Linked DNA regions of Symmachiella dynata. The protein of the gene in region 1 interacts with the protein of each later gene in a pairwise test. Links are inferred from orthologs where the notes say so. Each region holds a gene or a part of one and is shown in the gene's direction. Other genes may lie near its edges.

Region 1 (15,034 bases):
TGCCCAGTTCAGCCAGCGGTTGCAGTGCCCGTGTCAGGCGGCCGATGCTGGTTTCCATCATCATCATTTCGGTCAGTCCCTGCCGCATGGCTCCCAAGCTGGCGACGCGTCCTTCGAATTCTTCTTGGAAGTCGACCAGAATTTCCAGAGTCTGCACGGCGTCGGCCAACGTTTCATTCTGGCTGTTGAGCGAATCTTTCATCGTCAACAGTGTGTCGAGGTTGGTCCGGGCAGCGACCACGTCGCGTTCACCGGCGGACAGATAATCCCGCAAGGCAAACAGTTCGTCGACGATGGTTGTGGCATTGGCGGTATCACCGGCCTGCGACTCGATTTTCCCCTTGAGTTCGATCACGCCATCGGCGGCGGCTTGGGCTTGGGCCAAGTCCGAGGCATCTTCACGAATCCGATCCTTGAGGTTGATCAGTTGCGTCAAGTTGCTGTGCGCCTTAGGCAGGTCGTCGGCTTGGGCGACAAGCTGCGTTTTGACGTTGACCATGGCGTCCATCGACTTCTCGGCTTCCTGCATATTGACTGCTTGATCCTGTGCCGTTTGGCTCAGCGTGATCAATTCTTGCAGCGTTTCTTGCGCGGTCGGAGTCGAGATATATTCTTCGACGAGTTGGTTTTGAATTTCGGCCATGCCGGTCAGAGCACGACGCGCCGACTCGGTCATTTCCTGATTGTCCAACAACATCGCTTGCAGGTCGTTGATCTCCCGCAACTGAGTCAAGGAGATATTCGCTTGACGGGCTTCGGCGGCGACTTCGGCCCGCAATTGGCGAACTTTCACCAACGCGCTTTGTGCATCGGCAAGTTGCTGCCGTTGCGCCTGCAGTCCGCTGAGCAACGTGTTGGTATTTTTGACACTGCTACGCATATCGACCAAGTCTTCCATCTGGCGATGCACTTGGTCGATTTCTCCTTGCATCATCGCGAGTTGGCGCTCGAGCGGCTTCGAAACCAGATAATGCAATCCGATCATTGCCACGGCGAGCCCGGCAAACATCATAACCCAATACGGCTTGCTAAGTTCAAACATTGAAGATTCGGAATGATTTTTCACGTCAAGATTCCTGATATCAGAGTTGTCCAAGGTTCGCTCCCTCAGATACGGATTTATGTCTGGATTGTGGATTCAAGTTGAATTTGTGCTCGCCTTAGCCACCGTTGGCTATCGCAACCGGTCCGCTCCACAGTCGCCTGGCTCAACAAAAGTCGTTGAGCTCGGTTTGGGAGTCTGTTGCCGGTCCCCATGACTGGATCTGGAGATAACACCGATCCAGCGATTTCGCAGCAGCCATCCGGCCGTCATTAGGCGATTCCCCTCCTACGACGAGGGAAATCATGAATTCGAGCTTGTCAAACGGAAAGAACTAGGTGAGCGGTAAATTCTTCTTGTAATTCCCATATGCCCTAGTATCGCCATTTGTGAGATATGTTCTGACATGGAATCCCGCCAAGTCCCCCTGATTTCTCAAAATTGAATCCGCCACCACCCCACAAGGCGGAGTGTGCCGCAATACCGGTAAAATCCCCTTCCTGCTCAAGTCGCATAGACGATCTTCGATGCGTGGCAGCCCACTGCTGGTGATTGTGGAGCCGAAATCCTCCCTCAGCCTCGATTTGGGCCCCGGATTGCGTTCTACTGATGCCTCATGATCGAGACAGCCAAACGCGAATCAAACCGGACACGCACGATGACTTCGATACATATCCGAAAAGGGGTACTCGAGGATTGGCCCGTCATTGCCGCCGCCAATTCCGCCCTAGCAGCCGAGACAGAGGGGAAACAGTTATCGCCAGAAGCGCTGGAACCGGGCGTTCGGGCGGCGTTGTTGGATGAGCACAAAGCGCAATACTTTGTCGCCGTGATTGATGACCGCGTCGTAGGGCAAGTGATGCACACACGGGAGTGGAGTGATTGGCGCAACGGAGAAATCTGGTGGCTACAAAGCGTTTATGTTGTCCCTGCGCACCGAGGCTGCGGTGTATTCCGCGCGCTGTATGAGCATGTTTACAACTTAGCGGCCGCGAACAAAGATGTCGTGGGCCTGCGGCTCTATGTTGAGCGAGAGAATGACCGGGCGCAACAGACCTATCACAAACTGGGCATGAGAATGCCGGGTTATCATGTGATGGAAGCATTGTTCGAGGCGGACAAATCAACGCCGCAATAGACCGGTCGGCGCCCGTTCGCCTAGTCGAATTCACCCGGTCGAATTCAACAGTCGGCTACCGCTGTGGTTTGTCCCCGGCGATCAACTCTTCTTCCCATTCGTCCAGCAGCGGCCAATCGATGGCGCACGTGCCGAAATCGGACAGGTGTTGATAGGCATCCAAGCGGTCGATCGCCTGTTGCAATGTAGCGTCATCCTTGCGAAACGCCGGCCCGTGACTGGGGAGCAACCACTTCGCGTCCGAGTCCTTGATGCGCTGTAGCGATTTGATAAACGCCGGAATATCGGAACCGTGATGAGCGTCGATGGCACCGACACCCCCATCGCGAAAGATGTTGTCGCCGGAAAACAGCAGGTCGTTCCAACGGAACGCCAACTGGCTGTCGGTATGTCCCGGCGTGTGCCAGACCTCAATTTTGATGTCTCCCACTTCCAGGATATCCCCCTCATCGACTTGTCGATCAACTTGGATCGGCTGGATATCGAGTGAGATCCCCTGAGCGGAGATTTCGGCAAACGTGCGAATCCGGTCCGCATCGGCCAACGGTTTCACAGCCCCTGGATGCGCGACAATTTGAGTGTCGCCGACCAGTTCGCAGAATTTGCGGGCGCCCTGAGCATGGTCGACATCGGGGTGGGTCAGCACCAGATATTTGCAATTGGCCAACGGAAAATCCATCTGGCGAATCAATTCGACAATTTCGGGGACGGTGTCTTCGTAACCGATATCGATCAACATCCACTCAGACTGATCAAAAATCAAATAAACACAGCACCCCAACCGCTGGCGGGCCTGGTAGTTCATTTCGATGACATTGGGAAAATATTCGCGTCGCTGCAGCATGCGGGCCTCGGATTACGACTGAAGTGATCGTCTGATAGGGGAATTCCGCGTTGCATTCTAAGGCTGGGCTGCCGATGTGGCAAGTTGTTGGTTCAGGATGCTGAATTCTCAGGTCCAACGCTTCACAAAAACTCCCCCGCCACCTGATCGGCGAAAAACAAGCCTTCGTGCGTCAGCCGAATCGTCCGCTCATCACGCTCCAGCCAACCTTGGGCCGTGAGACTGTCAACGGCGTCACCGGCCAAATCGAGTAGGTTGTAGCCGGTCTGCACGTGGAATTCAGCCAAATCGATCCCCGCGCGGCGGCGTAGGCCGAGGGCGATGGACTCCCGGGCCCGGTCTTCGGGAGTGAGCATTTCCGTCTCTCCGATCGGGGATTCGCCGGCCAACGTCCGCTTTAACCAGGTGGTGACGCTGCGGTGATTGATCGAGCGACGGCCGTCGAGATAGCGGGCTGCTCCCGGTCCGAAGGCGTCGTAGGACTGTCCAGTCCAATAGACTTCGTTGTGCCGGCAGCGAAAACCGGGCTGAGCGAAATTGGAGATTTCATAGTGCTCGTAACCAGCGGCGGGGAGTTTATCGAGGGCCAGGGCGTACATCTCCCGTTCCAGTTCCGAGCTGGCCGGCGTGAGTTGCGATTTTTCACGGCGGGTCCAAAAGGCGGTCCCTTTTTCAAACGTCAGTCCATACGTCGAAAGATGCTGCGGGTGATGGGCGACAGCCGTTTCGAGGGTCGACTCCCAAAGTGCGAGCGATTGCCCGGGGACTGCGAAGATCAAATCCAGGGCAATGTTATCGATCCGACGGCGAAGCCACTGCAGCGCTTGGTCGATTTCCTCCTGTCGATGATCCCGTTCCAGCAGCGAAAGGATCTCCGCATCAAACGATTGAATTCCCAGACTGACGCGATTCACACCCGCGTCGGCCAAGATGGCGATTTTTTCCTCGCTCAGACCGGCCGGATTGGCTTCGACGCTGAATTCGCAGCCAGCGGCCAAGCGATATTTGCTCAGCACGATCTCCATTAGCCGCTTGAGATCTGCCGGGGGCAGGTGCGTCGGGGTGCCGCCGCCGAAAAACAGCGTGCTGATCTCGGGAGAATCTTCAACCCGGGACAACTCCATTTCCAGCGCGCGGAGATAGTTGTCGATCAGGTGATCCTTGCCGGCGACGAGCGTGAAGTCGCAATATCCACAGCGATGCGCGCAAAACGGCACGTGGATATAAATCGCTTGTGGCGGGGCAAAAACCGGGTTCATGGGAAAATACCAATGGCAAAGAGCTGGACCAACAGCGTTAAAATAGACGGCGCCGGCAAGTTCGGCAATCGCGGCGGACCGCAATTGACCAAAAGTGCGGTTTTCTGGTAGTTTCCGCCGCGCCGCAGCTTGTGCGGCGGAGTTTTTTTCAGACGGGCGACCAATCCCAAGACGGCCGATGCTCAACGCAGACAAGGCATCGTACCGTCCGGCTACGAACGGAGCGCGAAGTATGTGTGGAATCGTGGGGTATGTGGGTGGAAAACCGGCTTCCGCGTTACTGGTCGAAGGGCTGCATCGGCTCGAATACCGCGGTTATGACAGCGCGGGAATCGCCGTTCGCAATGGCGAAGGTATCAACATCCGCAAACGCGCCGGACGCGTGGGCGAACTGGTCAAATTGCTCGACGAGGAACCGATTCAGGGCAGCCTGGGGATCGGCCATACCCGCTGGGCAACACACGGCGAAACAACCGACACCAATTCGCATCCGCATGTCGGCGGCAATGGCGAGGTGGTGTTGGTGCACAACGGCGTGATCGAGAACTATGCGTCGCTACGGGAATCGTTGCAAGTTCGCGGATATGTGTTCAAAACCACGACCGACAGCGAAGTGGTCGCCCATCTCATCGCGCATCATCTGGATGAATGCATTCGCATGGGGGACGATCCCCAGGATCGCGCGACGATTCAACGCACGCTCGAAATGTCATTGAAACAACTCAAAGGGACCTACGGACTGGCGATCATTTTTCGCGATCATCCGGAATTGCTGGTGGCGATCCGAGCCGGTAGTCCGCTGGTGATCGGCATTGGACACAACGAATACTTCCTGGCCAGCGATTCCAGTCCGCTGGTCGGACATACCGACGAAGTCGTCTATCTCGACGATCACGAATGGGCGTTCCTCAGCCCCGAGGGCATGGAAATTATTCATCGTGACTCCGGGCAACGGGCACCCTCGATTCAAACCTTGGATCATGTCGCCGGGAATATCGATTTGGGGGATTTCGATACCTACATGCTCAAGGAGATCTTTGAGCAACCGCAATCACTGGAGAACTGCTTGCGGGGACGGATCGACGATGATGCTGCCAGCGCGAAGTTCGGGGGACTGAACGTCGACGTACAGGATTTGCGGCACGTCGATCGGATTGTCTTAACCGCCTGTGGAACGAGTTGGCATGCGGCGTTGGTCGGAGAATACCTGATTGAAGAATTCGCCCGGATCCCGGTGGAGGTCGAATATGCCAGCGAGTTTCGTTATCGCAACCCTCCCATGACCGACCGCACGATGACGTTCGCCATCACACAAAGCGGCGAGACGGCCGATACGTTGGCGGCGCTGCGAGAAAGCCGCCGCAAAGGGCATGCGACGATGGCGATTTGCAACGTCGTCGGCTCAACGATCGCCCGCGAAGCGGACGGTGGAATCTATCTGCATGCGGGTCCGGAAATCGGTGTCGCCTCGACCAAGGCGTTCACTTCACAAGTCACATCAATGATGTTGTTGGCCCTCTATCTGGGACGCATGCGGCATCTGTCGTTTCCCGCCGGGCAACGTTTGATCAAACAGATGCGACAATTGCCGCAACTGGTCGAAAAAACACTCGCCTGCAACGAGGCTGTCGCGAAAATCGCCACGAAGTATTTCGACCGTAACAATTTCTTGTACCTGGGCCGGCTATACAATTTCCCGGTGGCCTTGGAAGGCGCACTGAAACTGAAGGAAATCAGCTACATCCATGCCGAAGGCTATCCAGCGGCCGAAATGAAGCATGGGCCGATCGCATTGGTTGACGAAGTCACTCCGAGCGTGTTTGTGGTTCCACACGGGACGATGTACCCCAAGGTGATGAGCAACCTCGAAGAGGTCAAAGCCCGCAAGGGACCGGTGATTGCCATTGCGTGCGAAGGGGACAAGGAAATCTCCGCAGCAGCGGACGACGTGATCTTCGTGCCGGATGTCGAAGAGTATCTGCAACCGATTGTCACCTCGATTCCGCTCCAATTACTGGCCTATCACATCGCAATCCTGCGAGGCTGCAATGTTGACCGCCCACGGAATCTGGCCAAGAGCGTGACGGTGGAGTAATACGGGTTTCTTGCCCCAATCCATTTCGCCACTTCCCCAATCGCGCATCGCTGAGTTATCATAGGCATTGGCATGTTATGACATGCGATGTGCTGCGGTTCTCACCATCCCGCAGTACTGGGGCTGAGGCATGGACATTATAAATACGTAGAGATTGTGGGCGGAGAATCGATGAAAATCTTGCTGGCCAACCCGCGCGGATTTTGTGCGGGCGTCAATATGGCGATTGAGTGTCTGGACGAGGCGATCCGCATCTGCGGGCCCGAAATTTATGTCTATCACGAAATTGTGCACAACAAATACGTCGTCGAAAATTTCACCGCACAGGGCGTGACCTTCGTCAACGACCTGGACGAAGTCCCGCACGGGGCGTTTTTGTTGTATAGCGCGCACGGCGTCTCGCCGGAGTTGCGGGAACACGCATCCAGTCGCAATCTGCGGACAATCGACGCCACCTGCCCGCTGGTGACCAAAGTACACCTCGAAGCGGTCCGTTTTGCCAAGCAACATTACAACATTGTGCTGATCGGCCACGAAGGGCACGACGAAGTGATCGGCACAATGGGAGAAGCTCCCGAATCGATTACACTGGTAGAAACCGCTGAAGATGTCGACCAACTGGAATTCCCACCCGGAAGCAAAATCGCCTACCTCACACAAACGACCCTCAGTGTGTCGGAGGCGAATACGGTGATCGAGCGCCTGCGGGAACGCTTTCCGCACATCGAGTCGCCCCCCAAAGAGGACATCTGTTACGCGACAACCAACCGGCAGGAGGCGGTCGCCACACTGGCTCCGCAAACCGATGTCGTGTTGGTGCTGGGAAGTCAAAACAGTTCCAACAGCAAACGACTGGCAGAGATCGCCGCCGGAATGGGCAAGCCGTCGCATTTGATCGACGGCGCCGACGAAATCGCCCCCTCCTGGTTCACCGGCAGCGAGACAGTACTAATCACCGCCGGCGCCAGTGCTCCGGAAGTCGTCGTCGAACAATGCATCGACCGCTTGGTGGCGGATTATGATGCAACGGTCGAAGTGATGACGATCCGTGAAGAAAACGTGCAGTTCCAATTGCCGAAGGAACTGCGGGTGTTGCAAGCGGCGGAGCGTTGAGCGATGTAGGGCGACCCTTAGACCGTAGGGTGCGTCATGACGCACCTTTCCACGTAGGACCAGCGATTCGCCCAACGCAATTCGCAATGCAAACGTTTTCTCCTGTAGCGATCAATCCAGCACGCTGACACATGCGACTCACGTGAGTTTTTGTTGAGCTGGGACCTCAAACGCCCTGTGCGAGAAAGGTGCGTCGCGACGCACCCTACGATTGCTGCGGGAGTTGCAAGCGGCGGAACGGTTAGCCTCATCCAAATGGGTGGCACGGATTGCCGTCGGCAATCCGTGTGCCGCAGGCACAAGAAGCCACCATTTCGGCAGTCCATGCCAGTTTGGCTTCACTAACTAACCAGCGCGTCAACTGTGGATTCTTGCGGGCCTTGCCCGCCCCGATTGCTACCCGAAATCAAGAATGCCCTCTTTCCTCGTCCCTATAGCGACCTGATTCGCATGAACATCAATTCTTCTCGACGCGAACGATGTTTAATGTGCAATAGTACCCAGTCGCTCGATCTGCCTGCATTTTTGGCACTCCATGCCGATCAAACACAGCATCTGGAATTCCTTCAAACGTAATAGATTCGTACACAAGTAGTGTTTGGATTAGCCCATTTTTCTCATGCACCTCTTTAGCAATTGTAAATTTGGAAATATCAACATGCCGAAAAATTATATCGGCCGACAGTTTTTGACCATTAACAGTATCAACTACGAAGTCCGCTCCTGTAGATATTTTAGCTCTTACAGTTGAGTCGATCTTCCACTTTCCTGAGATGACTGCAACATCTCCGATGGGTATGCCGAGCCTACCGACAATTTTTGTCTTCCCACTCTTCACGTCTGAAAATAAAACATTTGTGACGATCGGCTTGGGCTTCTCCACTTGATTTGGTTTTCCAACATTAGCACCGTGGATCACTGCAATGCAGAAAGCAAAACTGCTGCTTCCTATTATCATTTTCAACATTTTTTGCATGTTGCACACCATATTTCCGCTGGATAGTTGGGGTCCTCGACTGGGTAATCACAAATCCTAACTCTTACCGGAGAGATTTATCTCTCGTGCCATGATTCATCCACCAGTACCATCCGTGTGCCGATGGCACAAGACGCCACAATTTCGGCAGTCCGTACCACGGTAGCCTCTCTTACCAACCAGCGCGGAGACTGCGGCTTCTTGCGGGCTTTGTCCGCCCCGACAGCAGAGCTATCGCTGCCACGTTTCGTGTGAACATTTACGAGCGGTGTTGTGCTTAAAACTGGAATCCGCCCCTCATTGCTTCGCGATGAAATAAAACCGCCGACAAATCTAAGACGGTGTAAAATAGTAAAAAAACCACAAAAAAAATTCGCCACTTCCGTTTTATGAGGCAAAAGCTCGCAGTAAATGCAAGCAGCGAACTCGCCAGGAACAAAAGGCCGCTTGTTGGCATCTGAGCCAGAAGTAATCTGACAGACATGTACAACAACCAACCACCGTATGCTACAAACGCAAAGGTGAAAAAAAAATTCATTTCGCAAAGCTCATTTGTCTACTCCACCTTAGGCATAATTCGCGGCGCTCCGGTGATGTTACCATCCACGTTATCAATTCCGCGTAATAAACTCGTGTAGGTTGAACACCGTGCGTGTGACGGCGGTCCAGGCGGCGAGGTCTGGGGCGGGGATGTCTTTGGGGGGTTGGGACTGGCCGGTGTGGATTAGTTTTTCAGCGGCGGCCGGGTTTGCGGTGTATGCGGCGCGCTGTGCCTGTAACAAATCGGTTAGCACGGTGATCTCTTGTTCGTCGGCGTTGCGTGACAGGGCGTGTTGCATCATCCAGTGGAGCCGGTCGGTTGTTTTCGTTCCGCCCTGCCTGATCACTTGAGCGGCGAATGCGCGGGCGGCTTCGACGTAGGAGGGATCGTTGAGCAGCACCAGTGCGCCCAGCGGGGTGTTGGAGCGGGGTCGCTGTGCGGTGCACTCTTCGCGCGCCGGAGCATCAAAGGCCTTCATCGCCGGATGCAAAAATTGCCGCTGCCAATGCGTATAGACGCCGCGTCGATATTGGTTTTCGCCGCTGTCCACTTTATAGGTCCGCGCGGGGAAATTCAGGTGCCGGTACAATCCTTCGGGCTGATACGGCATCACGCTGCGGCCGCCCAGTTTGTCGACCAACAGACCACTGACGGCCAAGGCGTTGTCGCGGATGATTTCTGCATCGAGCCGAAAACGGGATTGCCGCGCCAACAAACGGTTGTAGGGATCGACCTCCGCTAAATCGTCGTGCATCAACGATGATTGACGGTAAGTGTGAGACATCACGATCAACTTGATGATGTGTTTGATATCCCAGCCACTTTCAACAAACTCAAGGGCCAGATTGTCCAGCAATTCGGGATGCACCGGGGGTTCGCCCTGTGCGCCGAGATCGTCCGAGATTTTGGAAATCCCCGTGCCAAAATAGCGCTGCCATAAGCGATTGACGAAGACCCGCGCTGTGAGTGGGTTTTCACGAGCAGTGAGCCAATTCGCTAAATCGATGCGTGTCGCGCGCTGCTTAGAATCGATTTGCGGAAGGAAATTCGGGACGCCCGGTTGGACGACTTCTCCGGAATCATCCATCCAATTTCCGCGGGACAGCACGCGCATTTCTCGCGGCGTGACCGAGACTGTCACCAAAGTGGTACGCGTGTTGGCGGCAACGGTTTCCTCGCGTTGTTTTTGGAGGGCGGCAATTTTCTCGCGGGTCTCCGCCAAGGCGGGCGCGATCGAGCGGTAGTAGGCGGCGAGTTGTCGGGCTTGTTCCTCGGTGCGCTGTTCAGCAGCGACCGCTAAGATGGCGCGGATCTCTTGGGTGAGCGGATCGAGTTCGCCCGCTTTGAGCGGTTGCGGAGCGGTGGTGGCGGCGATGCGGAATCGGCCCAGCGTATGTCCCCCGGAGGCATAGTTTTGATCCAGAACGAAGGTGAAGGTCGCATCGCCCTCATTGGCAATCACCTCGGCCGTTTCGGCGACCATGTGGTTTTCCTGGCCGACTTCCGGCAAGATCGCCCACCCCCAACCGGGGCCTTGTGCGTCGGCATCGACGGCATGGGCGGCCGACCATTTCTTATCCAGCAGTTTGCCCGCCCCGATCGTCTGTTCGAACGTGGCGGAGGCATTTTTCAATTCGATCGGTAACGCCGCTGCCTCGTTCTCAATGGCGCGGGAGACGCGAAATTCGGTCAGGACAAAGTTGCCATTCCCCGCGCGTCCCGGACCATTTTTGGGGAGCGATTTGTCAGGCAGAACCTCCACGCGAAATCCGGTGATGTTTTTCAGCGGGACCTTGGCGGTAATCGTATAGCTGTTGTGAGCCGAATCCGGCCCCGAGGCCAGTAGCGAGTGATCCTCAAGCACGGCGAGTTTGGTTTCGTGCAGCGCTGCAGCGGATGCGGGGATGACGATCTGCCAAGCCGGAGCAGTGGCGTGTTGTTGTTCCCAGGCGATTTGCGCTGCTGCCAGTTCTTCAGTGGGTGTCTCGATGATGCGTTGCAGCTCTGCGAGTTGCCGATCAATCGGTTTCAGCAAACCCGGCAAGCGGTCATTGGGCACGTCGACCTGCGGTCCCCAGCGCTCCGTTTTGGCCCCGCCGGAGTACAGACCTTTTTCTTTGATGTCGGCGAAAAACGAAGCGAAGCGGTAGAAGTCTTTGGAGGTGAACGGGTCGTATTTGTGGTCGTGGCATTCGGCGCAACCCAGCGTCGAGCCCAACCAGACCGATGCGGCGGTTCGCACGCGATCGGCGGCATATTTAGCCAGGTATTCCTTGGGCTGCACGCCCCCTTCGGCCGACATCATGCCGAGCCGGTTGTATCCCGAGGCGATCAATTGCTCCTGCGTGGGATGGGGCAACAGGTCACCGGCCAATTGTTCGCGCGTGAAGCGGTCGAAGGGCATGTTGGCATTGAAGGCCTCGATCACATAGTCGCGATAGGGGGAGACGCTCACCGGTTGATCACCGTGGTAGCCAACGGAATCGGCATAGCGAACCAGATCCAACCAGTACATCGCCATTCGTTCGCCGTAATGCGGCGAGGCTAAGAGGCGATCGACACATTTTTCGTAAGCCTCAGCAGAGTCGTCCGCCAAAAACGCCTGCATCTCTTCAACCGTGGGGGGCAATCCGGTCAGATCAAAACTGAGCCGCCGCAGCAGCGTCCGTTTGTCGGCCGCCGGCGCGGGTTTGACCGATGCGGTTTGCAATCGGGCGAGAATGAAGTTGTCGATGAAATTTTGTGGGGCAGCGTCGGTCACTTCGGGGACTGGATGCGAAACGGGCGGGGTATAGGCCCAATGATTTTTCCAGTGGGCACCTTGGCGAATCCACTCGGTTAAGGTTTTCTTTTCCCCGTCGGTGAGTTGCTTGGGATGATCGACCGGCGGCATCACCAGACCTTCATCCTTGGTGGTGATCCGGGTGACCAACTCGCTCGATTCCGGTTGACCGGGATCGATGGCAACATAGCCTCCCAAATCGACAAAAGCTCCCTTTTTTGTATCAAAACGGAGTCCCCCCGCTTCGGGATCGCCCCCTTGGCGTTCTTCCGCATCGGGACCGTGGCAGGCGTAACATTTATCCGACAGAATCGGTTGCACGTCACGGCCAAAATCGATTTCCGCAGCCTGCGTTGCACTGCCGCAGCACAACACGACCCAACTGATCAGCCCAGCAAGTCTCTGCATCATCCTGGTTTCCCTCTCTCCGCTTCGGTCCTCTGCCAACCACCGCCCACAACTTGGCGATGCATTCACTTTACAACGTTTTCACGGCCTTGTGAACGTCGACGCGATCAGGGACCGCTGCAAACGGGCCGCTTTCTCGCGTGGCGGCCCTATCAATTGCTGCTGCCCTAAAATAAATGAAAGCCGATTACCGATTTTGCGCCGACTTGTCGCGTGATCAGCTGCAGGACCGCTTTGTCGAGCGAATGAAATCACCACCATCCGGTCGCGTTGCCGTTGAAAGGCCCCACGCATGAAAACATTTCACCCGCTGTCGTTGGAAATGGTCATCGCCATCGACGATGAGTTGGCTCCTTTTCCGTTGTTGGATCGGGAGGTGGCCGTCGCGGAAATCGTGTTGGCGCTGTTGCCGCAACAGATCAATCGCTATGCAAAGATCCACGCGGCACGCATTACCGCCGAACTGATGGACCAGGATGCAGCGGTAGCAAATTGAACCGTCAGTCGCATTAAAAACCAACAACGCGCGGGTGCCACCGGCGGCTAGCCCGCCAGTGCTGTGTCAGGCCGAGTTTTCCTTGTCTAGGGACGTCGCTCCACGTTCGTTCTGGCGGACGAGCCGCCAGTGGCACCTCAAATCGGGACGACATAAAACTTAATGTTGCGCTCCGGTACGATCCAGCATCAATCTACCGGGACACCCAACCGGGCGAGCGCGCCGTCGCAGACGCGGACGACATATTTAAACTTGTCTTGCCGCGCATTCTGCATAGCGGGAATCGCCGGTCGTGCGGTTTCGCCGAGTTCATCCAGGGCGAGCGCGGCACTCAAACGTGTCGTGTCTTGGGGATGCTCAAGCATTTTGGTCAAGACCGCTAATGCGGCATCGGGATCTGTATCGGCGATGGCCTGTGCTGCGGCAATACAAACCACTGGCGACGGGTCATCCAAATAGGGCCGAATTTTGTTCGCGATGTCTTCGTCGATCGCGTCGGCATAATAGAGTTCCGTAATCGCCCAATAACGCATGGCAGCCTGTTCGCTGGCGAGTGCTGCACAGTACTTGGCGACAGACTCCGGTTGCGAGCTATCTATCGTTTTCAATTCGGCCAATTGCTCCAGCAGATCGGACTTGTCGAGGGCATCACGCCAATGCACATAATCCTGCGTCTTGCTTTGGGCCGGTGGAGCAGCGGCAGCGCCGGGTCGGAACGTGATGGCTTGGCTGTCACGAAAACCAATGCGGCAGGCAACGGCCGAGAGCTTTTGCCCCGGTTTGACCGTAACCGGCTCGGTGTAGAGTTGATAAGGTCCCTTGCCGAAGCGGTAGGCAATTGAACTCCCGGCGGTTGGCGAAGCGATTGCCACTTGGTACGACCGTTGCGCGTCGTTGACATCGGTGATCGTAAAAATGGGGTCGGCGGTCACGGCATATTTGCCGCCGGGGCGTTTCATCTCGTCGAAGATCGGTTCGGGAATCAGCCCCATGTCGCCGATGCCTTTGCGCCATTGCCGAGATTGCGAGCGAAGTTCGGCCAACTTGTCGGCGTACTTTGGATCGTCGGCCAGATTGTTTAGTTCTTCGGGATCGGCCTCGGTGTCGTAAAGTTCCTCCGCCGGTTTGACTTGGCGGAAGTACAATTTTTGCGGCCCAACCAATTCGCCAGCGGCATCAAGACGCCGCATCTCTTGCATCGTCGGCATCTCGTTCATATAGGAGATGTTTTGCGAGTAGGGGATGAACGGCATGTCGTTGCGGATATATTTGAACTGCTTGTCGCGCGCAGCGCGGATCAGGTCGTAACGTTCATCCATGCGGTCGCGGGCGGCGAAGATATATTTGCGCGGCGTAGCTTTTTGTGGGCCGAGAAAAGCTTGGCCTTGAATGTGCTCCGGGATATCGATTCCGGCCAGCGAGAGCATCGTGGGCGCAAAGTCGATGAAGGCGACCAATTCGTCGTTCACAGTTCCGGCGGCTAATTGCTCGGGATGTTCGGGCAGCGCGCGCTGCTTCCATTTCTCGGGAACGCGAATGATCAGCGGGAATTGCAGGCCGGAGTCATAAATCCAGCGTTTCCCCCGCGGCAAGCCGCGGCCGTGATCGCCCCAGAACCAAACGATCGTGTCTTCAGCGAGTCCATCCTCGTCGAGTTGCTGCAGGATCTCGGCCACCTGTTTGTCCATCGCTGTGATGTTGTCATGATAATTCGCCCAGTCGCGGCGGACCAAGGGCGTGTCGGGATAGTAACTCGGCAGCGGCGCTTGCGCCGGATCGTGCCGCTCGGCGGAGCTGAGTTGGGAAACCAGTTTTTTGGTCTCGGGACGAGGATTGCGAATTTGACTTTCGTGGGAAATCGTCAGATTAATGATCGCGAAGAAAGGTTGTCCTTCGCTGCGATTTCGCCAATGCGCCTGGTTGCTACTCTCATCCCAAGCGGTGAGCGGTGATTCGAATTGGTAGTCGGTTTTTTTGTTGTTGGTGCAGTAATATCCAGCAGCGCGCAGGTACTGGCTGAAACACCGCACTTCGGCCGGCGGTACGCCACGGCAGCGCATGTGAGGGGTACCGATACTAGTGGGGTACATGCCGGTAATAATCCCCGACCGGGTCGGCGCACACACACCAGAGTGAGAAAAGGCCCGCGAGTACAGCACTCCCTCGGCCGCCAACTGGTCGATGTGGGGACTAATCGCATAGTCATCGCCGTAACACCGCAAATCGGGACTGATATCCTCACAACTGATCCACAATATATTTGGTTGCTCGGCTGCTTGTGCGGTGTCGTGGCCCAATGCAATGACGAGCAGAGTGGCGATAGATAGGCTGAACCAGCGG
Region 2 (15,114 bases), 3.8 Mb from region 1 along the record:
CAAAATCACCGCATCAGGGCCCAATTCGCGCCGCACGACATCCAATGCCTGCTGCATTGTTTCCGCTCGATAAGTCCGCACATCCGCCATTGTCTAGATTCCTTCCAATTCTCACTTCGATCCGCTGAACTCCGGGACACCCCCAACGGGGCCGTGGTTAGCCGGCCGATGCTGCGCCGGCACCCGCAACAGCTTCCACGCCAACCTGACCGATCGCCTCCACCTGTGTATCTCGCGTAATTTCGTTCAAACTCAAAACCGCCAACGACGGCAACACCGCAGACGTAATCTGCTTGAGCGTCGCTCGAATCTGTGGGCTGACCACAATCACCGGCTGATGACCCGCTGCCGTCAGACGCTGCAACTCCTCAGCCACTCCACGCGTGACCGCTTCGGACACCTGCGGCGAAAGCTTCACCACCGTGCCACGCTCACCATGTTCGATCCCCGCCGCGACGAGATCCTCGATCGCCGGATCCATCGTAATGACTCGCAATACGCGATTCTTATCGCGCAACTGCTGACAAATCTGCCGCGACAACCCGTGCCGGACATACTCAGTCAGAATGCCTGTATCCTTCGTCCGATCCGCCCAATCCGTTAACGACTCCAGAATCGCCTCCAAATTGCGAATCGGCACCTGCTCGCGCAACAGATTCGTCAGCACTTGATGCACTTGCGACGTCTTTAACAGGTCAGGAATCAACTCTTCGACCACCTTGGGAGACCGTTCCTTCAAATTATCAATCAATTGATGCACTTGCTGCCGCGACAACAACTCGTCGCTGTGCTGGCGGACAACTTCAGTCAAATGCGTGACAATCACCGCCGCCGGCTCAATCACGCTATAACCCATCAACTCTGCCCGCTCCCGCTGTCCGCTTTCAATCCAGACCGCCGGACGCCCAAACGCCGGCTCAACGGTTTCCACGCCGGGAACCGTCCCGTTGGTCGCACCGGTATCGATCGCCAACAACCCGTCCGGATACGCATCGCCCCAGGCCACCGCCACATCGTTGATCTTGACTTGATACTGCCGCTGCTCGAGACGGATATTGTCGCGAATCCGCACCTTCGGCAGAATGATCCCCAACTCCTGCGCCACTTTGTGCCGCACCCGCGTCACCCGATCCAGCAAATCGCCGCCCGAATTCACGTCGGCCAAACGGATCAAACCAAAGCCCAATTCCAACTCCATCGGATCAACCAGCAAGTTGTCCTCAGGCTTCGGCTCCGGCCGTGCCTTCTCTTCTTTTTCCGCATCTGCAGCAACCTGGGCTACCGCTTTATGTTTACGACTTGTCGTGAGCGAATAACCCACACCGGCACACGCAGCCCCCAAGATAAACAACGGAGGCCCCGGCAAACCGGTAAACGACAATGCCACCAAAAACCCGGCAGCAATCCACATCGCTTGAGGCGAACTAAAGATTTGCCCCACCATGTCGCCCGAAAGGTCACTGTCACTCGACGATCGCGTAATCAACAAGCCGGCTGCTAATGAGATCAAGAACGCCGGTACCTGACTGACCAACCCGTCGCCGATCGTCAATTTCGTAAAGGTTTCGATCGCCACCCGAAATGTCATGTCGTTTTCGACCATACCCATGTAGATCCCGCCGACCAAGTTGATCAACGTAATCACAATCCCGGCAATCGCATCACCACGGACAAACTTACTGGCACCATCCATGGCCCCATAGAAGTCCGCTTGCTGCGAGATCTCTTCCCGCCGCACTTTCGCCTGCTCGGCGCTAATAATTCCGGCGTTCAGATCGGCATCGATGGCCATCTGCTTACCCGGCATTCCATCCAACGCAAACCGGGCCGCTACTTCACTAATCCGCGTCGCCCCCTTGGTGATCACCAAGAATTGAATCACGACGATAATAATAAAGATGATCAGCCCCACCGCCACGCTGTCGCCGGCGACAAACCGCTGAAACGAGGCAATCACCTCTCCGGCGGCAAACTCACCATCGCTGGCACCACGCGTTAAAATCAACCGTGTCGAGGCCACATTGAGCACCAACCGCGCCAACGTGGTACCCAACAGCAACGCCGGGAAGACACTAAAATCGAGCGGTTTACGGGCATAAATCGTAGTCAGCAAGACCACAGCACCGACGGTCAAGTTGCAAGCCAGCAACACGTCCATCGTCCACGCCGGCAGCGGGACCACGAACACAAGGATCGAGGCAAAGATGACCAGCGGGAAGATGAGTTCCCGATACTTAGCCCACATGACTTCCAAACGATGAGACGCCGCAGTTGGCATCCATGCCTCCCGGGAAAGTCGAATTGGAAGAATTTATCCAATTCGAAGAAAATTTAAAGATTTGATTAAAGTTGGCGAAAAAGAGAGCCGGGGGTTGATACTGAAAACTGAGATTACTGTCCAGACGGATTTACTGAGGAGGAGGCGACCCAGCACGGTTTTGAGATACCCGGGAAGAGTTGACAGACCGCCCCGGCACCGCGACATTCAAGGGGAAATTACCCAGTTCCCCTTCCCTCCACGCTCAAGAGTTCACACCCACCATGCCCGATACCCCCGCCACCAAAAAACTCACCGGCCACACCGCTCCGGTGTATGTCGTTGAATATCTCAAATCCAAACCGCAACTCCTCAGCGGCAGTTTTGACAATACGCTCCGACTGTGGGACACTGCCACGCTGAAACCGCTGGAGACGTTCGGTGGGCATACCGATTTGGTGCTGGCCGTCTCAATAGCGCCCGATGACAAAACGGCTGCTTCCGGCTCGCAGGATAAAACGATCCAACTCTGGGCGCTCCCCGATGCTCCGCCCGAAGATCCTAACGCACCGCTCAAGCCGACCGGCGAACTGAAAGGGCACGCGTCGCAGGTCTACAGCGTTGCCTTCAGCTCCGACGGCAAAACGCTCGCCTCCGCCTCAGCCGACAAGACCGTGCGTCTGTGGGACATCGCCACGCTCAAAGAAATCCGTGCATTGCCCGAACAAGGCGGCCCGGTCTATAGCGTCGCTTTCAGCCCGGACGGCCAAACCATGCTCACCGGCGGCGGCGACAAAACAGTCCGCCTCTACAATGTCGCCGACGGCAAAGAACTGCGGCAATTCCCCGGCGCCGAGGATGCGGTCTATACCGTCGCGTATCATCCCGACGGAAAAACCATAGCAGCTGCGGGGCTGGACAAGGTCGTACGCACCTGGAATGTCGATTCGGGCGAACCGGCAACAGTCTACAGCGGCGCGCGAGGCGACATCTATCGCGTGCAATACAACAGCGACGGCAGCCAACTGATGGCGGTCACCTACGCCGCCAACCTCGCCATTTGGAACACGGCGGACGGCAAACTGCACTTTCAAACGGACCTTCCCGGACGCACCACCTACGGCGCCGCCTGGTCCCCCAACGCCCAACAAATCGCCATCGCCGCCGAAGACGGCAACGTCTACCTAATCGACTTGCCAAAACCTGCGTAGCGGCGATCATTGATCTGCGCCAAAAAAGGCCGCGCGCAAAGACGCCAAGCCGCAAAGGGTTGTCCTGCGAAGAGAATCAATTCATTAACACCGATTCCCTTCCCGAGCAGTACGGCGGGAGACTTGCATTCACAATGCATCTTCAAACGCGGCGCGGCAATATCACCACTTTCCTTCTTTGCGGCTCCGCGTCTCTGCGCGCGACCTTTTCGTAGCAACCAAAACGCGTCACAAATTACTGTGCCCCACGATAGACGCTACCAAGTTTGTGCAGGCATTTCGCCCGCGAGGGCTTCGATGCGGCCCGTCATTTCGTCCATGAAGGAACCGCGTTCGCCCGTCCAGCGAAACGACTCTCCCACGAACACATCGCAGAAGAACGGAACAAGCAGCGCTTCGCCGCGCGGCAGCGCCTTGCCGAAACCGTGCATGAAAATCGGGACCACATCCACATCCGGGTGCCGTTTCGAAATGTGGGCGACGCCCGTTTTAAAGGTCTCGATCTGCTCCGGTTCGCCGCGGGTCCCTTCGGGAAACAGAATCACGATTTGATTCTTCTCAATCGCCTCGTTAATCGGCGCCAATGGATCGCGCCGTGCTGTTTTCACCTGCCGCTGTAGCGGAATGATGCCGATGATCTGGGTCGCGAACCATTTCAGCAAGCGGTTACGAAAAAAGTAATCCGCCGCCGCCACCGGCTGCACGTGCCGCAACTCCCGCGTGCTATACAATGTCATCAACGCCAACGCATCGAGATGGCTATTGTGATTCGCCACAATCACCGCCGGCCCCGACCGCGGCAACCGCTCCGCATGCCGCACGTTCATGCCCAAAATAATCAGCATGATCGGCCGCACCACAATCAAGAAAAACAACGCTCGCAAGAAATGATTCATATGCTTTCGCTGCTGAAAAGTACACCACGGCGGGAATTAGACTGTAGGCTGTAGACTCTAGACTGTAGGGTTGCACGATCAGATCATTTCCTACGGCCTACGGTCTAAAACCTAAAGCCTTTTTTTGCCTCCGTGGTGATGATGTCGTCGTCAAAAATAAAGATGATACACAAAGTGAAAAAACAACGGAGCGGTGTAAGTCAAACTGTCTGCCCGATCCAAGATACCGCCGTGGCCGGGAAGAATGCTGCCGGAATCTTTGACGCCCAGATCGCGTTTGATCGCCGAGATGGAGAGGTCGCCTAGAAACCCGGCAACGCCGATCAACAGACCGGCCAGCAAGGACCACTTCGCATCCATCAACGTCAACCGCGGACCGATCAGCCAGGCCAACACGACCGTCGTCGCCACGCCTCCTAAAAAGCCCTCGACCGTTTTGCCGGGGCTGACGTTGGGAGCGATCTTGTGTCGGCCCAATGACTTGCCCCAGACGAACTGGGCGACATCGCCTAACTGCGTGAGCACAACCAGAAAAATCAACAACCCCGGCCCCGGTTGGAGCGCCGCTTCCACGCTCGGCCATGCCGGTGCAGCGCGGCCCGTTTCGACCGGTTTGAGCACCAACAAATAGGCGGCGTGTGACAGGCTGAACACGGTCGTCATCAGCCCCCAATGCACGACTCCGGCCGAGCACAAAAATCCCTCGGTGCGGCCGGTGAAGACCATCCGGGTGGGGATCAATAAAAACATGTACACCGGAATGAAGATGATGAACATCCCGTACCATGACAGGTGCACCCAATAGAACTGCAGCGGAATGCTCAAGTAGGCCCAAAACAGCACGCGGCGATCGGCGCGGCGGGTCGGAATCAGCGACAGATATTCCTTGAGAGCCAGAAAACTGACAAAGCCCAGGAAGCACAGAAACCCCCATTCCGGCAGCGCCAACGAAATGCCAAACAGCCCGGCAATGATCCACCACGTCCGCGTCCGCTTGACCAATTCGCTGTGATCGCGCTGCGGCCGGAATTTGCAAACGGCAAAGACCAACACCGAAGAGACGACCAAGACCCCCAAAATCCCACCGAGCGCGACACGAACTTCGGGCGTAAGATGATCGAACAGGTGCATCCTGAAAATCCTTTACCATTTCGCCGCTATAGGATGTGCGGCATGGACGTCCGGGTTGTTTCAAGGCGTGCATGGTAACGATTTCCTGTTTGGCCTGCATGTCTTAGGAGACAGCAGAATCAGATTGTTTGCGAAGATTGATTGGGATAGGCTGAGAAGTATCGGCAACCAGTGAATCGCCCAATGCCTAATCCAGGACGCTCACCATGACGGATGAATCCTCAAAACGCCGACGCATGCGAATTCGTTTGTTGTTGCTATTTGCCATTTTATTGTTTGTCGTTTGCGCGCCGTGCTTTATGGGTTGTCCGTGGATTGGACGACATATTTATTGCAACCCGCTGACCGTCGACAAAATTGAGCAGTTGGGGGGATCCGTGGAAGGAATCCAAATTGGTAATCGTCCCTGCCAAGAAGTAGTAACAATCAAGCTCGACAATACGGCGTTTGATAATGCGGAAATGCATCGACTCCAAGACTTAGGATACCTTGAGGAACTATCGCTCAATAACACTCCGGTAACGGACGCTGGCTTAGCAAATCTCCAACAACTCACAGGGCTAAAGTCACTCGCACTTTCCGACACGCAAGTTACCAGTGCAGGATTGAACCACATCAAGAGTTTGAACAATTTGATATCTCTTCACCTGAGCCAGACGCTTGTTGATGATGGCGGATTGCAAAACCTTCGTGAAATGAAAAAACTGCGAATCCTATCGCTCAGTAATACTCAAGTAGGCGACGCGGGTTTGGAGAACCTCGAATCGTTGACAGACCTCCATCAGTTGTGGCTCGACGAGACTGAAGTTAGCAACACAGGACTGGTCCACCTCCAAGGGCTAACGAAGCTCGTTTTTCTCCAGTTGAACAACACCGGGATCGGTGATGCAGGATTAGAACGACTGAGCGGACTGACAAATATGTGGTCATTGCTCCTTCACAATAATCAAATCACCGACAAAGGTTTGGATGCTCTTACGCATATGAGCGAGCTTCGATATCTTCGACTCGATGGCAATCAAGTCACTGAAGTTGGATTTAAGGATTTGCAGCAGGCACTTCCCGGCTGTCAAATTTATTGGAAGGCGCCACCTCGTGCCCCACTCACCCCTCCCGCACCGCCATCGACACACTAAAAATCCCCTCATCATCCACCAGCGTCTCCAACTTGCGAAATCCCGCCGCCGCCACCAACTGATCCATCTCCACCTGCGTGCGACAGCGCATCACCCAGGGGTCGCCGTCGCGGTTGGGTAACACGCGGGCAATCATTTCCTGCTGGGGGTGCCACGGCTGATTTGTGTACAGCAACAATCCGCCCGCGGGAATCGCCGCTGCCAGACCACGGAGTGACTCGCGAATTGGGCCGTTATCGGGAAACAATTCGTACAGCCCGCTGACCACAGCGATATTCGGCCGCGGCGTTTGTGCAGCGATCGCGTCCGCATCAAACGCGTCGCTTTGGCGATAATCGACCGATGTGATGCCCATCGATTTCGCCAACGCGCGGCCCCAATCCAAACCGCCAACGTCTCGATCGCACAATACGGTCGACATTTCGACGTCCGCGTGCCGCTGGATCGCCTCCAAGACATACCGTCCCGGTCCGGCAGCAATATCAAGCAACCGCACCGCTTCGCCGCGCTGGGCCGTTCGCGCGATGGCCCGATCCAACAGTTCAAGCATATGCACCTTGCGCTGCCGAATTCCCCGCCAACCGGGAGAATCCAGATAGGCCCGGTCAATCATCCGCCCAATGAACGTCGTCCCCTCTGCCCGGTTGCGATAGACATGGTCCAAAGATTCGCCAGAATCAAACCCGGTCCGCCAACCAATACGCACCCCGCGACTCAATCGCCCCCCGGTATTCATACCCAATTTTTGGAGGGCATACGCCCACCGTTTCGGGGAGAGCAGCGAAAGCGGTTGCTCCAAGTCGTCGCAGATCGATTTGGAATACCCCGACTTGTCCGCCTCCAATAAGGACGCGACCGGTGCCGGGTCCTCGAATTGTCGCTCAATAAATTCCCGCGTCCGTGCGATCGGCAGGTCGCGTTCTTTTTCCCAAAATGTGGAGTGGTAAAACGACGGATACACTTCCCGCTCTTTGACGGCGGACCCGAGCCGATCAAAAAACTGCTGCTGTGGTTTTGATTCCACCACATAGTCAGCACTGGACGACAGTAACAACGTCGGTGCCACAATCGCGCCGGCGTCTTCGATCAATCGTGTGGACGTATGGTGTACATCCAACAGAATGTTCGTGGCGATCTGCGGCGTGATCAATTCATCGTCGGCATACAATTGTGCTTGCTCTTGATCGTGCGTCAGCATTCGCGGTTTGACGTAACTGCGAATGAATGACTTGGGCTTTACCTTTCGCAATAATCGCAACCCGGCAATGGCCCCAGGAACATAGAGCTTAATCCGCAGCGCCGGGGTCGCCAGGACCATCGCCCGTATCGGCGGCGCGTAATCGTGCACCCAAGCGGCCGCCAACACGGCGCCCACGCTTTGAGCGACAACGGCCATGTCGGCAACGGCAATCCCATGCGTTACCGAGAGATGCCGAACAAATTCATCGGCATCGCGAACCATGCGTCCAAAGCTTTCCGCATAACCTCGTTCGCCCGGCGAACGACCATGTCCGCGCGCATCGAAGGCAAAAAACCAAGTCTCCTCCATCCCGATGCGGTCGACAACATCCTGCCAGCGGCCTGAATGTTCATGCCCCCGATGAAACAGCAGCACCGCTTGTGAGGATTTCCCCTGCGGCGCCCACGCCCGATAAAACAACTCAGTGCCGTCACTGGTCGTGAAACAATGTTCCGACGCAATGCGGGTTGCCGGAAGTTGCGTGGATGTGTTTTCGATTTCCGCAATCAGAGTCGCCATTGTCTTTGTCCCCTCAAAACTAGGTCAAGTTGCCTGTTAAGAGAGGGGCGCAGACAGGTAGCCGTATATCACGCGGAATTTGGAGAATTCTCCCCATTTTCAGACGATGCCGCCCGTACTTCCGCCAAACCATGACGGGCGCGGTTCACGATCGTCAATATAAGCAGAACAATCGCGGCGATGAGCAAGCCGTCCAACCACCGCCCGGTCTTCACACCACAGCCGAGCAACAAGCCAATGAAGCCAAACAAAAACGCACGATCGCTCTTCCCCAAGGGACCGTCATAGCGCCGCTCGCTCCCGATTTGCACCGCGATCACGCCGGTCATCTCGCTGATAATGCCTTCAATCACCACCAGCACCACCAACGCCGGGTGCACGCCTGGTACCAGCGCGAACGGCAGATACAGCGCAGCATCGGCGATCACATCTCCCAATTCATTCAGGATCGCCCCCAGCGGCGATTTCATGCCGTGTTCGCGAGCCAACATGCCGTCAACCGCATTGAGCGCCATCCGCACGAATAAAAACGGCGGTACCAATAGCAGCGGCCACCGTCGTTCCGGGTAAATCGCAATACAAGCCCCAACTGCAATCGACAACACGGCCGCCGCCACGGTGACCTGATTGGCCGTCACGCCCGCCGCCGCTAATCCGCGTGTGATCGGTCGTAACAGCGATTGGAACCGCGGCTTCAAATCGTAAATGCTCGGCATAGTTTTCCCATGATATTTGTCATTTCACCGCGTCCTAACGAGGGGCGGGCAGCCCAGTCGCTCACTATAGCATGTCCAAACCGCTGCGCAATATTCACAAACCTTGCCCCACCAAATTCCATCAAGGCAATCATGAGCAACCAATCTACCAAGCATTATCGATCCGATGCCCCGCTATGGAAACAAGCGGCACTCGCCTCCGCTGGGTTGTCGCTGGTGTTCATGCTGGTTTATATGACAACAAACTACATCTCGTCGCTCCGCAGCGACGTGGGAACATGGTACTACGACTGGGAACAGATCATTCCATTTGTGCCGATGATGATCATTCCCTATATGTCGATCGACCTGTTTTTCATAGCCGCTCCGTTTCTCTGCCGTGATCGTGCGGAACTGCGAATCTTGTCTCGGCGAATTTTGCTGGCCATTCTGTTAGCAGGTGGTTGCTTTTTGCTGTTCCCACTGCAATTGGCCGTCGAGCGTCCACCGGTCTCAGGGATGCTGGGAGAATTGTTCAATCACTTTCGCCAATTCGACCTACCCTACAACCTTTGCCCGTCGTTGCACATCGCGCTTCGAAAGATTCTTGCCGTGCATTACGCGCGGCACACCCACGGGGCGGTCCGCTGGGCTTCGAACTTCTGGTTTAGTTTGATTGGCCTGTCGACATTGCTGACTTATCAACATCATGTCGTCGATGTCGCCGGCGGTTTCGTTTTAGCCGCAGTCTGCTTCTACCTCGTCCGTTCGACGCCGTTCCGATTACCGGTCGAGCAGAACAGGGCTGTCGGACGGCGGTATGCCTGCGGTGCGTTCGCCTTGGCCGTTATCGGGATCGGATTCGGTTCGTGGGGGCTTTGGTTATTGTGGCCGGCCGTTTTGGCAGGATTGATCGCTGCGGGGTATTTCGGCATCGGACCAGGAATTTTTGACAAGCGCGGCGGGCAACTGCCATTCAGTTCGAGGCTCATCCTGGCGCCGATGTTATTCGGGCAATACCTATCGTGGTTACATTACCGCCAAGAATGTCGTTCGTGGGACAGCGTGACCGAACAGCTTTGGATTGGCCGACGATTGACGGCCCATGAAGCCGACGAGGCGATTAGCGCAGGAGTCACCGCTGTCGTCGACCTGACCGTTGCATTCTCCGAACCACTCGAATTGCAACGGCTAGATTACCTGCCCCTACCAGTCTTAGATTTGACTGCTCCTACACAGGAGCAACTCGAAACGGCGGTTCAGTTCATCGAAATTCAGGCGCAGCACGGAGTCGTTTACGTGCACTGCAAGATCGGCTATTCCCGTAGCGCCGCCGTAGTAGGAGCTTACCTGCTACATACCGGCATGGCCCGTAACGCAGATGAGGCCATGGCGCAGTTGCGTGCGGCACGTCCAACGATCATGATCCGCCCCGAAGCAGAGGCAGCCATTCGTGGTTATCACACAGCAAAGCTGGGGGCGTGAAATGATGGACCAATAAAAAAAGGAACTCCCCTCCCTGTCAAGAGAGGCGAGTTCCTCGAGTTCCGTGAAATCTGTGCTGTGCCAATTGCGTGCAACTACTTTTCGTCGTTGTAGGTCCGCACGCTGTCTCCGCCTTCTTTGGCTTTTTCTTCTTCACGTTCCTTGGACTTGGTCACCGCTACGGTTACCAAACCTTGAGCTGCTTGGAGTTGACGACCGCTGAAGTACGGCGTGTCCGGACGTCCGATGCGATCAAACTTCTTTTGCGCCAATTGCTGCCAGCTCATATCGTTGGCAAGATGCCACGCAGCTGCCTGAACGGCGGCAAATTCGCTGTTGCCACGGCTCGAACCATAGCTTTCCACCAATTCCAACAACGGTCCGTTGCTGGTGAATTCTTCCAATGGTTTGATTTCATATTCCATTTTGGGACGCGGTTCGGCTTTGCCATGTTCGAGGCAAACCGTTTTGATTTTGATCTTCGCGGTTTTTTCAGCAGGAACGGAAAACAATCCGTTACCACCACCGCCACCACCAAATCCGCCGCCGCCACCGCCGAACCCGCCGCCGCCGCCAACCGCTTGGCCGCCACCGCCGCCTTGTCCGCCGAAGCCTCCACCGCCACCGACATTTCCACCGGCCCCACCAATTTGTTTCATCACGTGCACAGCCGCGAATGCCTTCGGCATTTGGACCGTCAACGGCTTGTCGCTCGTATTGGTGATGAACAGGTTTCCGCCTTTGGAGTCTTTGGCAATGTACGAAACGTCCAGTGACTTCTGTTCGATCCCATCAAACAGCGGCACGACATCCGCAGTCGGATCGAGGGTCAATTTGGTAATGGCTCGGGATTTCGACGCCCCTGTGAGCGTGACAACACCGGCGATTGATAAACAAGTCATCAATAACGCGGTTCGTCCCCGAAACGGCTTGCTAAGGAATCGCGGCAACATGGAACATTTCCTTTCACGGAACGACGGCTATTTGGTTATTCGCCGGAAACTAAGGCACGGAAATCTGCACAGAACTTTTGCTAAAGAAACCGCAGGAACTCAACCATCCCCTCTATTTTCCCTAGACTTACACAAAATTGTATCGCGCCGTCGCCGGCTCGATCAACAATAAGTTCAATGAACTTGGGCAATTTTCCCAGATTCATCCCTCGTCAAAGCCAAAAAAACGGGATTCGCGGGCTGTCATACACGTTTTTCAGACTGCAATCGCTGCGTCAGCACATCACAGCCAGGTATAAGGCAATTGCGAGCATTGCCCAATGCAGTCGCAATTGCCGCACAAGCACCCGACGACTTCGCTAAACGCTAACGAAACAACGGAAAAAAGATGGCTTCTCACGATATCGACGACAACTTGGCGAACCTATGATTTTCCTGCCGCCTATAAACAACTCAACGTAGACAGAGTGTTCGCTTTGCTCGTCCTATCCCGGTTCATAGGTCATAACGTAGAAACCCCGAACAATTCACACCGTTTTTTAAGATTTAGCAAATAATCGATTGCCAACGGCGCGGTACACCTTGAACGAGATGAAACAGTCGTCAAAACCGTAATAACCGAACCGGTCCCGTGCAATGAACTCCAGGCTGTAAACGGCGAGACACTTGATGCCAGATTCCCTGCCGGTATCATGACCAAATTGCCCGGCCTAACCGGGCCATACGCGAAGAATTCGACACGGACATTGAGGAAACCAGCATGACGGGCTACACAGTACACACCGGATCGACGGACGCATTTGCCAACAATTACGACCAGATTTTTGGCGCAAAGAAGAAGGCCAAGAAAAAGACCACCCCCAAAAAGAAGTCCCCCAAAGTCGCCGCCAAGAAGAAGAAAAAACGCTCAAAACCGAAAAAGTAAAACGCGTTTCTCAATGGGGGGGGCAATCCACAGCCCCCGCCAGACTGACGGTCTGCTTACGTCTCCAATCCGCTTGGCAACGTCACCCAACTCCGGCTGTCGTACGATTCCAACACCGCATCTGCGATCCGCTGCGCACTGGCACCATCGTCGAATCCCGGGACGGCATCGCGCTGTTCGATGATCGCCGAGACAAGTTCGTAGACCAGATCGTATCGAAAGACGGTGGCGGGGACACCCTCGCTAGGATCACGCGGGCTGCCGGTCGGCTTGAGAAACTCCGCAGGGACGTCGACCTTTTCGAGCGACTCGCCCCCCTTGCCTAGCAAAATTGTATTCGGCTCGGTGAGTTGATACACGGCTGAGCCTTCACTGCCATTCACCTCGGCCCATTCCCGCCCGAAGCCACCGAAGTGATAGCCCTTCATCACCGTGCTGCCTTCGAACACACCGACTGCGCCTCCAGAGAATTGACCGATCAATGCCGACCAATCGTCGACATCCGAGGGCGGACAGGCCTGTCCATCAGCCGTCTTTTCCCGCGTCGCATATTGCGCAATCGCACCGCAGACCGCTGTCATCGGCCCCATCAAATCTTGTGCGAAATCAATGCGGTGGATCGTCATGTCAAACAGATCCCCTGCTCCGGCCAATTTTTTTGACTGTCGCCAGCCCCAACTCGTTTCCGGCAAATCCAAAAAACGTTGGCTGCGAAAATGCCGCGGCACGCCCAGCGCGCCCGTCGCAACCAGATGCTTCAAATACCGCATCGATGGCGCAAAGCGATACGTAAAAGCGGTCATGTGCCGCACCCCTTGGTCGCGAGCGGCCTGATACATTTCCAACGATTCGGCGAAATTCAGCCCCAACGGTTTTTCGCACATCACATGTTTGCCCCCGGCAATACAAGCCAGTGCGATCTCCTTGTGCGTAAAATTGGGGGTGGCAATGATCACCGCATCGACATCGGGATCAGCCGCCAACTCTTTGTAATCGGTCGTACACCGCGTTGGTCCCCAATCGGTTTGACGCTGCTGCATCAAGTCGGCATTGGGGTCGCAAATCGCCACCAGTTCAGCGCGGGGATCGATCTTGATGCCGGGAACATGGTGGTAGTCGGAAACAGCGCCGGCACCGATGATGCCGAAACGAATGGGAGCGGGCATGGGAGGAAATAGGCCTTCAGCTGTAGTCTTTAGGAATGCTCAAAGCGGGCGTTTGGCTTTAGACTTTAAGGACGTTCGTCCGCTTTCGCAAGGATTGGCCGGGTAGCGGCTCGTTACGAATTCTCTTCGATGGTCTTGCCACTCACGATTTGATCCACAAAGGTAAGCGCCGCTTCACGGGTAGTCATTTCGCCGTCCAATTGGCGATCACGGATTGAATCGAGAATCTCTTTGAATCCCGGCCCCGGCGACAATCCGGCCGCAATCAAATCGCCGCCGTTAATCAATTCGTGAGGATTGAGTTCCTCAGCGGGCGTTTCAGAATAAAACCGTTCTGTGAATTCGACAGCAGTCAAATCCGCCTCGGTCGCGACGGCGGCAATCCGGTTCAGCATGAGCATTTCTTTCGCGCCCGGTTGAACCAACAACCGTTTAAGCACGTGCAGTGGAAGTTGCGGCGCATCGCGAAGTGCGTGCCTATGCTCGACCAACCAACAGGTCCGTTCGGTTTGCTGGTTCGATAGTTTCAAACGGCGGCAAATCTGCTCGACCACCTTCGCGCGCGCTGCGTCACGGGCCGCGGAATCATCGTCTTCCTTACACTGCTGGATGGGGACCTCCCGCAGCAAGACAGCAAAGGCCAACTCAAACGACATCACTTCAAACTCATCCAGCATCCGCAGTGTCTTACCCCAATGCTCGACGGAATCGACTTCGTTCAGATTCGGGATGATCTCCGGCAAAATCATCCGCAGTAGCCCCAATTCGCGCAGCGACTCCAACGCCCGTACCCGCCGAGGGCAAACCAGCATGCGCGCTAATTCGTGCGCGATGCGTTCGACGCTGACGACTGCGATTTCCGTAGCCATTTCCGCAATCGCCGCCGCAGTCGACGGATCGATTGTGAATTCCAATGTGGCTGCAATCCGCACCGCGCGGAGCATCCGTAATTTGTCTTCGGTGATGCGATGATGCGCGTCGCCAATCGCTCGCACGATGCCCAACTTCAGATCCTCCTGCCCACCAACAAAATCCAGGACCTCGTCGTTGATCGGATCGTAGAACATGCCATTGATGGTGAAATCGCGTCGGCGGGCGTCCTCTTCGGGCGTGCAGTATTGAACGGAATCGGGACGACGGCCATCGAGATACGGGCCTTCTTTGCGAAACGTGGCGACCTCGACGTTGTCTTCGCTACGCGGCGCCGTCACCAGCATCACACCGAAACTAGCGCCCACGGGGACCGTGCGATGCCTTCCAAAAACTTTGCGGACCTCCTCCGGACGCGCGTCAGTAGCAACGTCATAATCCGTGGGCGCGCGCTTTAATAACGCATCCCGCACACAACCACCCGCCCACAAAGCTTGGTAACCCGCTTCATGCAATTCCCGCGCAACGTAGAGGGCAAACTCGCGGCGGGTATTGCTGTTGTTCATAGTCTCAACTCTCTGGGTGGCTGATTCGCATTTTAGACCGAAGCCGCGGCCGGGCAAAGCCACA

The links.
Region 2: the proteins of glmS (region 1) and Mal52_RS16885 interact in binary tests that used the Escherichia coli proteins (3 or more experiments, as listed by UniProt). The link is inferred for Symmachiella dynata from one-to-one orthologs.

What each region holds. Positions count from the first base shown.
Region 1 is NZ_CP036276.1:641,575-656,608, reverse strand. The notes cover bases 4,041-6,946. They hold glmS (glutamine--fructose-6-phosphate transaminase (isomerizing)), read left to right. Parts: upstream 4,041-4,515; coding sequence 4,516-6,378; downstream 6,379-6,946. Other genes in these bases: ispH (4-hydroxy-3-methylbut-2-enyl diphosphate reductase), read left to right, coding at 6,550-6,946; hemW (radical SAM family heme chaperone HemW), read right to left, coding at 4,041-4,478. Also shown: Mal52_RS02450 (hypothetical protein), read right to left, coding at 1-1,066; Mal52_RS02445 (GNAT family N-acetyltransferase), read left to right, coding at 1,701-2,180; Mal52_RS02440 (MBL fold metallo-hydrolase), read right to left, coding at 2,236-3,024; more of hemW, read right to left, coding at 3,147-4,040; more of ispH, read left to right, coding at 6,947-7,491; Mal52_RS02420 (hypothetical protein), read right to left, coding at 7,949-8,467; Mal52_RS02415 (PSD1 and planctomycete cytochrome C domain-containing protein), read right to left, coding at 9,079-12,201; Mal52_RS02410 (hypothetical protein), read left to right, coding at 12,491-12,694; Mal52_RS02405 (sulfatase-like hydrolase/transferase), read right to left, coding at 12,883-15,034. UniProt on the Escherichia coli protein: Catalyzes the first step in hexosamine metabolism, converting fructose-6P into glucosamine-6P using glutamine as a nitrogen source.
Region 2 is NZ_CP036276.1:4,462,872-4,477,985, forward strand. Bases 8,419-11,404 are described here. They hold Mal52_RS16885 (phosphatase PAP2/dual specificity phosphatase family protein), read left to right. Parts: upstream 8,419-9,238; coding sequence 9,239-10,570; downstream 10,571-11,404. Other genes in these bases: Mal52_RS16880 (CDP-alcohol phosphatidyltransferase family protein), read right to left, coding at 8,459-9,106; Mal52_RS29870 (hypothetical protein), read right to left, coding at 10,666-11,404. Also shown: flagellar biosynthesis GTPase FlhF, read right to left, coding at 1-90; flagellar biosynthesis protein FlhA, read right to left, coding at 158-2,278; Mal52_RS16855 (WD40 repeat domain-containing protein), read left to right, coding at 2,542-3,468; Mal52_RS16860 (lysophospholipid acyltransferase family protein), read right to left, coding at 3,726-4,364; Mal52_RS16865 (phosphatidate cytidylyltransferase), read right to left, coding at 4,515-5,495; Mal52_RS16870 (leucine-rich repeat domain-containing protein), read left to right, coding at 5,702-6,631; Mal52_RS16875 (bifunctional alpha/beta hydrolase/class I SAM-dependent methyltransferase), read right to left, coding at 6,600-8,390; more of Mal52_RS29870, read right to left, coding at 11,405-11,523; Mal52_RS29875 (hypothetical protein), read left to right, coding at 12,284-12,448; Mal52_RS16900 (Gfo/Idh/MocA family protein), read right to left, coding at 12,505-13,614; Mal52_RS16905 (CCA tRNA nucleotidyltransferase), read right to left, coding at 13,728-15,050.